DNA from 2 places in the Pseudomonas sp. NPDC099000 genome. Region 2 is predicted to be linked to the other one. Evidence: riboswitches for the same ligand, from Rfam matches in the RefSeq annotation. Region 2 holds a riboswitch; the other holds the start of a gene.

Region 1 (3,203 bases), on a different contig from region 2:
GCTGTGACGGCTGTCGATGTGTTCTTCAGAACCGGCGCCGAGACCGATCAGCACGTCCAGTGGCACGCGGCCGCTGCTGGCTTCGATGACTTTGACGGCGGGCGGCAGTTCTTCGGCGACTTCCAGGCGCACGCGGGCCAGGTCTTCAGGGCTGATCAGGTCGGCCTTGTTGAGGATCACCAGGTCGGCGCTGGCCAGTTGGTCGGCGAACAGTTCGTGCAGCGGCGACTCGTGGTCCAGGTTCGGGTCGAGTTTGCGCTGGGCATCGACCTGGTCCGGGAAAGCCGCGAAGGTGCCGGCGGCAACGGCCGGGCTGTCGACCACGGTGATGACCGCGTCAACGGTGCAGGCGCTGCGGATTTCCGGCCACTGGAAGGCTTGAACCAACGGCTTTGGCAGGGCCAGACCGGAGGTTTCGATCAGGATGTGATCAAGGTCGCCGCGACGGGCGACGAGTTCGCGCATCACCGGGAAGAATTCTTCCTGGACGGTGCAGCACAGGCAGCCGTTGGCCAGTTCGTAGACGCGGCCGTTGGCTTCTTCTTCGGTGCAACCGATGGAGCACTGCTTGAGGATTTCGCCGTCGATGCCCAGCTCGCCGAACTCGTTGACGATCACCGCAATGCGACGGCCCTGAGCGTTGTCGAGCATGTGCCGCAGCAAGGTGGTTTTACCCGAGCCGAGGAAGCCGGTAACGATGGTGACGGGAAGTTTGGCCAGTGTTTTCATCGGATGCCCTTTGGCAAGGTGGCGGGCATACGGGACGACAATCGCAGCGACGGACGCGCGCGGAAGAGTTCGCCACCGGATCACCCCGCCCGGTTGTAGTGAGAATCTGTGTCGAGGCAGGTCTCCTGGCTGACGGTGTGCCGGTCTTGATGGACCTGGCATTCACTGCGCCTTCCCGCGAACCCGCTGGACAGGGTTTGCAGTGGCGTGGCAGCGAACATCACCGTTCACAGTTGCGGGGGCAGCCGCGGCATCGACCGCGTTCCCTTCTTAGCTTCGGCAGACGCCGAAGAACCTCGAAAGCGCAAGGCTACGCATCGTGTGGGGGCGGGTCAATGTCTTGTGGTGCCCTCACCGGCCCCTTCGCGGGCAAGCCTCGCTCCTACGGGACGGCGGTGCTTTTGTAGGAGCGAGGCTTGCCCGCGAAGAATTCGCCTCGGTATCGAGATGAGAACCCATGCCAATTGACGCCAAACCCCCGCCCATGCTCTCCTACACGCCTTGTTACGGGTGCCCTTCACAGGGTGAAACGGGAAACCGGTGAATCATGTGCTTTACTCAAAGCCATGTCAGTCCGGTGCTGCCCCCGCAACGGTAAGCGAGCGAAGCGTCAGATCCACTGTGCCAGCAGTTCGGCATGGGAAGGTGATGCTTGCAGGTTCAGGCGAAAGCCAGCGCCCCTCGTGAGCCCGGAGACCGGCCCGCAACACAAAGTGACCCTTACGTCACTGAATAACAAACCCGCGGTGGGCGGGCGCTGTTTGAACCTCTGCGCGCCCGACTCGCAGGGGTCTTCCATGCGCTCTATTCACCCGCTGACAGACCAGAGGGAAGCGCCATGTCGATCATCAGCAGTACCGGCCACAGCACCGCCAGCACCACCACAACCCTGAGCCAACGCCTGACCGCCGCCGTGTGTGCGTCGATTCTTGGCGCGTGCCTCGTCTATTTCGCCGGTTTCTCGCACATCGAAGCGGTGCACAATGCCGCGCACGATACCCGTCACAGCTCCGCCTTCCCGTGCCATTGAGACCTGCCGACATGATCAAGCGTATCGCGCAAACCGCAGGTTTCAGCGGTTTGCTGGCCGCCCTGTTGCTGACCCTGCTGCAAAGTTTCTGGGTCTCGCCGCTGATTCTGCAGGCCGAAACCTACGAAAAATCCGAGCCGGTCGCTGCTGAAGTTCACGAACACGCCGCCGGTGTCGCCGCTCACACTCACGACGCCGAAGCCTGGGAACCGGAAGACGGCTGGCAGCGCGTGCTGTCGACCACGGGTGGCAACCTGGTGGTAGCCGTCGGTTTCGCCCTGATGCTCGCCGGTCTCTACACCTTGCGTGCACCGACCAAAACCTCTCAGGGCTTGCTCTGGGGCCTGGCCGGCTACGCGACCTTCGTGCTGGCGCCGACCCTCGGCCTGCCGCCTGAACTGCCGGGCACTGCCGCGGCCGATCTGGCCCAACGGCAACTCTGGTGGATTGGCACGGCCGCCTCCACGGCTGTCGGCATCGCCTTGATCGTGTTCAGCCGTCACTGGCTGATGAAGATCCTCGGCGTGGCGATTCTCGCCGTTCCGCACGTGATCGGCGCGCCGCAACCGGAAGTGCACTCGATGCTCGCTCCGCAAGCGCTGGAAGCGCAGTTCAAAATCGCGTCGCAGCTGACCAACGTCGCGTTCTGGCTGGCCCTGGGCCTGATCAGCGCCTGGTTGTTCCGCCGCAAAAGCGATGGCCAATACGACGCATGAAGGATTCCCGCACAGCGCCGACTCTAGTCGTCGGCCTGGGCTGCCAGCGCGGCTGCCCCGCCAGCACGCTGCGGGCGTTGATCGATCAGGCATTGCAGGCTAATCAAATCGAACTTCACCAGATCCAGGCCTTGGCCAGTATCGACCTGAAGCGTGATGAACCTGGCCTGATCGAACTCGCCGAACAACTCGGCTTGCCACTGATGTATTTCAGCAGTGAGCAATTGAAAGGCTACAAACCGCAACTCAGCCATCATTCGGACATCGCGTTCGAACGCACCGGCTGCTACGGCGTCGCGGAAAGTGCCGCCCTGGCCCTGGCCGAACACTTGGCCAAGGCACCGGCAAAACTGCTGATTTCGCGACAAAAATATGCCCAGGCCACCCTGGCATTGGCCTGCGTTGCGTAAGATCCTCGATAATCCCCGCCTTCGATCATGAGCAATCTTCATCTGAAGCCTTGCCCAGCCCTTTTTCTAACAGACTCTTTATTCAAAGGAACGGACGATGACCGTCTACTTCATTGGCGCAGGTCCCGGCGACCCGGAACTGATCACCGTCAAAGGCCAACGGCTGATTCGCAGTTGCCCGGTAATCATCTACGCAGGTTCCCTGGTGCCCGCCGCCGTGCTCGATGGCCATTGTGCCGAACAGGTGGTCAACAGCGCCGAATTGCACCTGGAGCAGATCATCGAACTGATCAAGACCGCCCATGCCAACGGCCAGGA
Region 2 (3,203 bases):
AAGAACAGCAACTCGGCGCCCATGGCCCGCAGCAAATCCAGGCTCGCGCCGTAGGTGAAGGCAAACGCTTCATCACGGGCCACGGCGATTCGGATGCCTTTAAGCAAAGGCTCGGCGGCAATCACATCGGGCCCGGCGAATTCCACGGCGGGCGGCAACGCCACATCGCAACTGCTGGCCAGCGATTCGGCTGCCGCATCGAGGCGCAGATCAAGATCATTCAACTCGCTGGCCTGGACCAGACCCAGATGCCGACTCGGCAATTCGATCCCGATCTCCCGCGACAAGGCGCCGTACCAGCGCAAGCCTTCAGTCAGGCTGCCTTCGAGCAATTGCGCATGACGCAGCGTGCCCACTCGGTTGGCCAGCACACCGGCAAACGGCAAGTCCGGCTGATATTTCGCCAACCCCAGCGCCAGCGCACCAAAGGTCTGCGCCATCGCCGTGCCGTCGATCACGCCGAGCACCGGCACACCGAAGTGCCGCGCCAGGTCGGCGCTGGACGGCGTGCCGTCGAACAGGCCCATGACGCCTTCGATGAGGATCAGGTCGGCCTCACCGGCGGCTTCCCACAACAGACGACGACTTTCCTGCTCGCCGACCATCCACATGTCCAGTTGATACACCGGCGCACCGCTGGCGCGCTCGAGAATCATCGGGTCGAGAAAGTCCGGGCCGCATTTGAACACGCGGACCTTGCGCCCCTGATTGCGGTGCAAACGGGCCAGCGCGGCAGTGACGGTGGTCTTGCCCTGACCGGAGGCCGGCGCGGCAATCAATACCGCCGGGCATTGACGATGGCTATTCATAAAGTGCAGCTCACAATTCGACGCCTTTTTGCGCTTTGATCCCGGCCTGGAACGCGTGCTTGATCACGCCCATTTCGGTGACCGTGTCGGCCAGTTCAATCATTTCCGGCTTGGCACCGCGACCGGTGACCACCACATGTTGCATCGGCGGACGCGCCTGCAAATCACTGAGAACCTGATCCAGATCGAGGTAGCCGTGCTTGAGGGCGATGTTCAACTCATCCAGCACCACCAGACCGATCGACGGGTCACGCAGCAGTTCCTGGGACACCGCCCACGCGGCTTCGGCGGCGGCGATGTCGCGCTGGCGGTCCTGGGTTTCCCAGGTGAAGCCCTCGCCCATCACATGAAAACGCACCTGCTCCGGGAAGCGCCGGAAGAACAGCTCTTCGCCGGTGCTGTTGCGCCCCTTGATGAACTGCACCACGCCGCACTGCATGCCGTGGCCCATGGACCGGGCGAGCATGCCAAAGGCCGAGCTGCTCTTGCCTTTGCCGTTGCCGGTCAGCACCAGCAGCAGGCCGCACTCATTCGGCGAGTTGGCGATGCGTTCGTCGATCACGGCTTTTTTGCGTTGCATGCGCGCCAAATGGCGTTCGTCACGATCGGGGGTATCAGTCATGGGGGAGCTCTCCGTTGAGGCTGGATAACGGCGGGCAGGCACAAGAATAGACGGCAAGAAGCCTGGCATCGCCCACCGTGATGCCGTTGGATGAATCAGGCCGGTCTCCGGGCTCATGAGCGGCGCAAGGCCTGACTGCGCGCCTTCCCATGTCGACAGTCGACACAGTGGCTCAAGGCGCAGCTTTCACTCATTTACCGTTGCGGGGGCAGCGCCGGGATCGTGACGTTTCGTCGCGTGAAGATAGTCACTCACCGGCTTCCCTGTTTCACTCTGTCGGCCATCGCCACAGAGCACCTGAAACAAGCCGCGAAGGTTAGAGGGTTGGGGGTGGAGCGTCAATTGAAGACAAAGCCCGGGCGGGCGATATACTGCCGCCGGTCAATTTACTGACCCTCCCAACTTGCACCACACTGTCAGCAGTGATATCAAAGCGCCACAAACCCAACATCACAATTACAAGGGTGAGCAACATGCAAGGCATGATCATCAGCAATCCGAAGCTGGAATTCCTGCGACCGGTGCTGGAACGCTGGTTTGACTGTATCGACCGCTACAATGCGGTGCGCGGCGATAACGACACGCCTTATTGGTACGACGAAAAAGCCAACCTTGGCCTGCTCTCCGCCGCAGCCTGGATGGCGGAAATGGTCACGCTGCAACAAACACCGACGCGCAAGCAGAACGAAGAAGGTGAACGCAACAGCCGCGCCGACCTGTTTATCGCCACCGCTGAAGAACGCGCCTACCTCCAGGCCACTCAACGCTGGCCGCGGGTCAATAGCCTGAACCTGACCCAGGCGCTGCAGGACATCACCGGCGACGCCAAACGCATCAGCTATTCCAGCGACCTGAAACTCGGCTGCTTGTTCGTTGCACCACAAAAAGCCCAGCAGAGCGCGACACCGGAAGAACTCCAGGACATGGTCGACGACCTGCAAAAGGAACACAGCTGCGCCGTGGCCTGGTATTTCCCATACGCCTACCGCAAGTTGCGCAACGAAGCCGGCAACTATCACCCCGGCATCGCGGTCCTGCTAAAGGAAGCCCGCGGCTGACCGTTTGAACCATCGCGCGTCTAAGCTTCTCTATGATTAAGTCAATGCATTCATAGGGAAGTCCAGCATGCGTAAGCCCCAGCTCGTTCTCGTCATCGCGCTCGCCGGAGGGCTCGCCGCTTGCGGTGAAACCTCCAGCTTGCAAGTCTCCGACGGCACCGGCCCGTCACCCAAGCTGCCCGAACCGAACAAGACCCTGATCCCGACGGTGAATATCGCCCCGGCGATCGGCTGGCCGGACGGTGCGAAACCCACCGCCGCGGCGGGCACTCAGGTGGCGGCATTTGCCGAAGGGCTCGATCACCCGCGCTGGCTCTACGTGCTGCCCAACGGCGATGTGCTGGTGGCGGAAACCAACGCGCCACCGAAACCCGATGACGGCAAAGGCGTTAAAGGCTGGGTCATGAAGAAAGTCATGGGCCGTGCCGGCGCCGGCGTCCCCAGCCCGAATCGCATCACGCTGCTGCGGGACAAGGACCACGACGGCATCGCCGAAACCCGCACGGTGTTTCTGGAAAACCTCAATTCGCCCTTCGGCATGACCCTCGTCGGCAATGACCTGTACGTCGCCGACACCGACCGTCTGCTGCGCTTTCACTATGAAAATGGCGACACCGCGATCAAGTCGCAGCCAATCAAGGTGGTCGACCTGCCCGGCGGCACGCTGAATCACCACTGGACCAAAAACGTCATCGCCAGCAAGGACGGGAGCAA

The links. A riboswitch is a leader RNA that binds a small molecule or an ion and turns the genes downstream of it on or off. The one in region 2 is predicted to bind cobalamin.
Region 1: another riboswitch for cobalamin. It lies ahead of ACIQV9_RS03510 (CbtB-domain containing protein); the one in region 2 lies ahead of cobO (cob(I)yrinic acid a,c-diamide adenosyltransferase).

Annotation. Positions count from the first base shown of each region.
Region 1 is NZ_JBIWAF010000002.1:279,162-282,364, forward strand. It holds gene cobW (cobalamin biosynthesis protein CobW) at 1-729, opposite strand, end outside; cobalamin riboswitch at 827-1,043, opposite strand; cobalamin riboswitch at 1,221-1,449, shown strand; gene ACIQV9_RS03510 (CbtB-domain containing protein) at 1,568-1,759, shown strand; gene ACIQV9_RS03515 (CbtA family protein) at 1,771-2,475, shown strand; gene ACIQV9_RS03520 (cobalamin biosynthesis protein) at 2,472-2,885, shown strand; gene cobM (precorrin-4 C(11)-methyltransferase) at 2,983-3,203, shown strand, end outside.
Region 2 is NZ_JBIWAF010000006.1:260,166-263,368, forward strand. It holds gene ACIQV9_RS10890 (cobyrinate a,c-diamide synthase) at 1-809, opposite strand, end outside; gene cobO (cob(I)yrinic acid a,c-diamide adenosyltransferase) at 820-1,431, opposite strand; cobalamin riboswitch at 1,512-1,747, opposite strand; gene ACIQV9_RS10900 (hypothetical protein) at 1,905-2,489, shown strand; gene ACIQV9_RS10905 (PQQ-dependent sugar dehydrogenase) at 2,557-3,203, shown strand, end outside.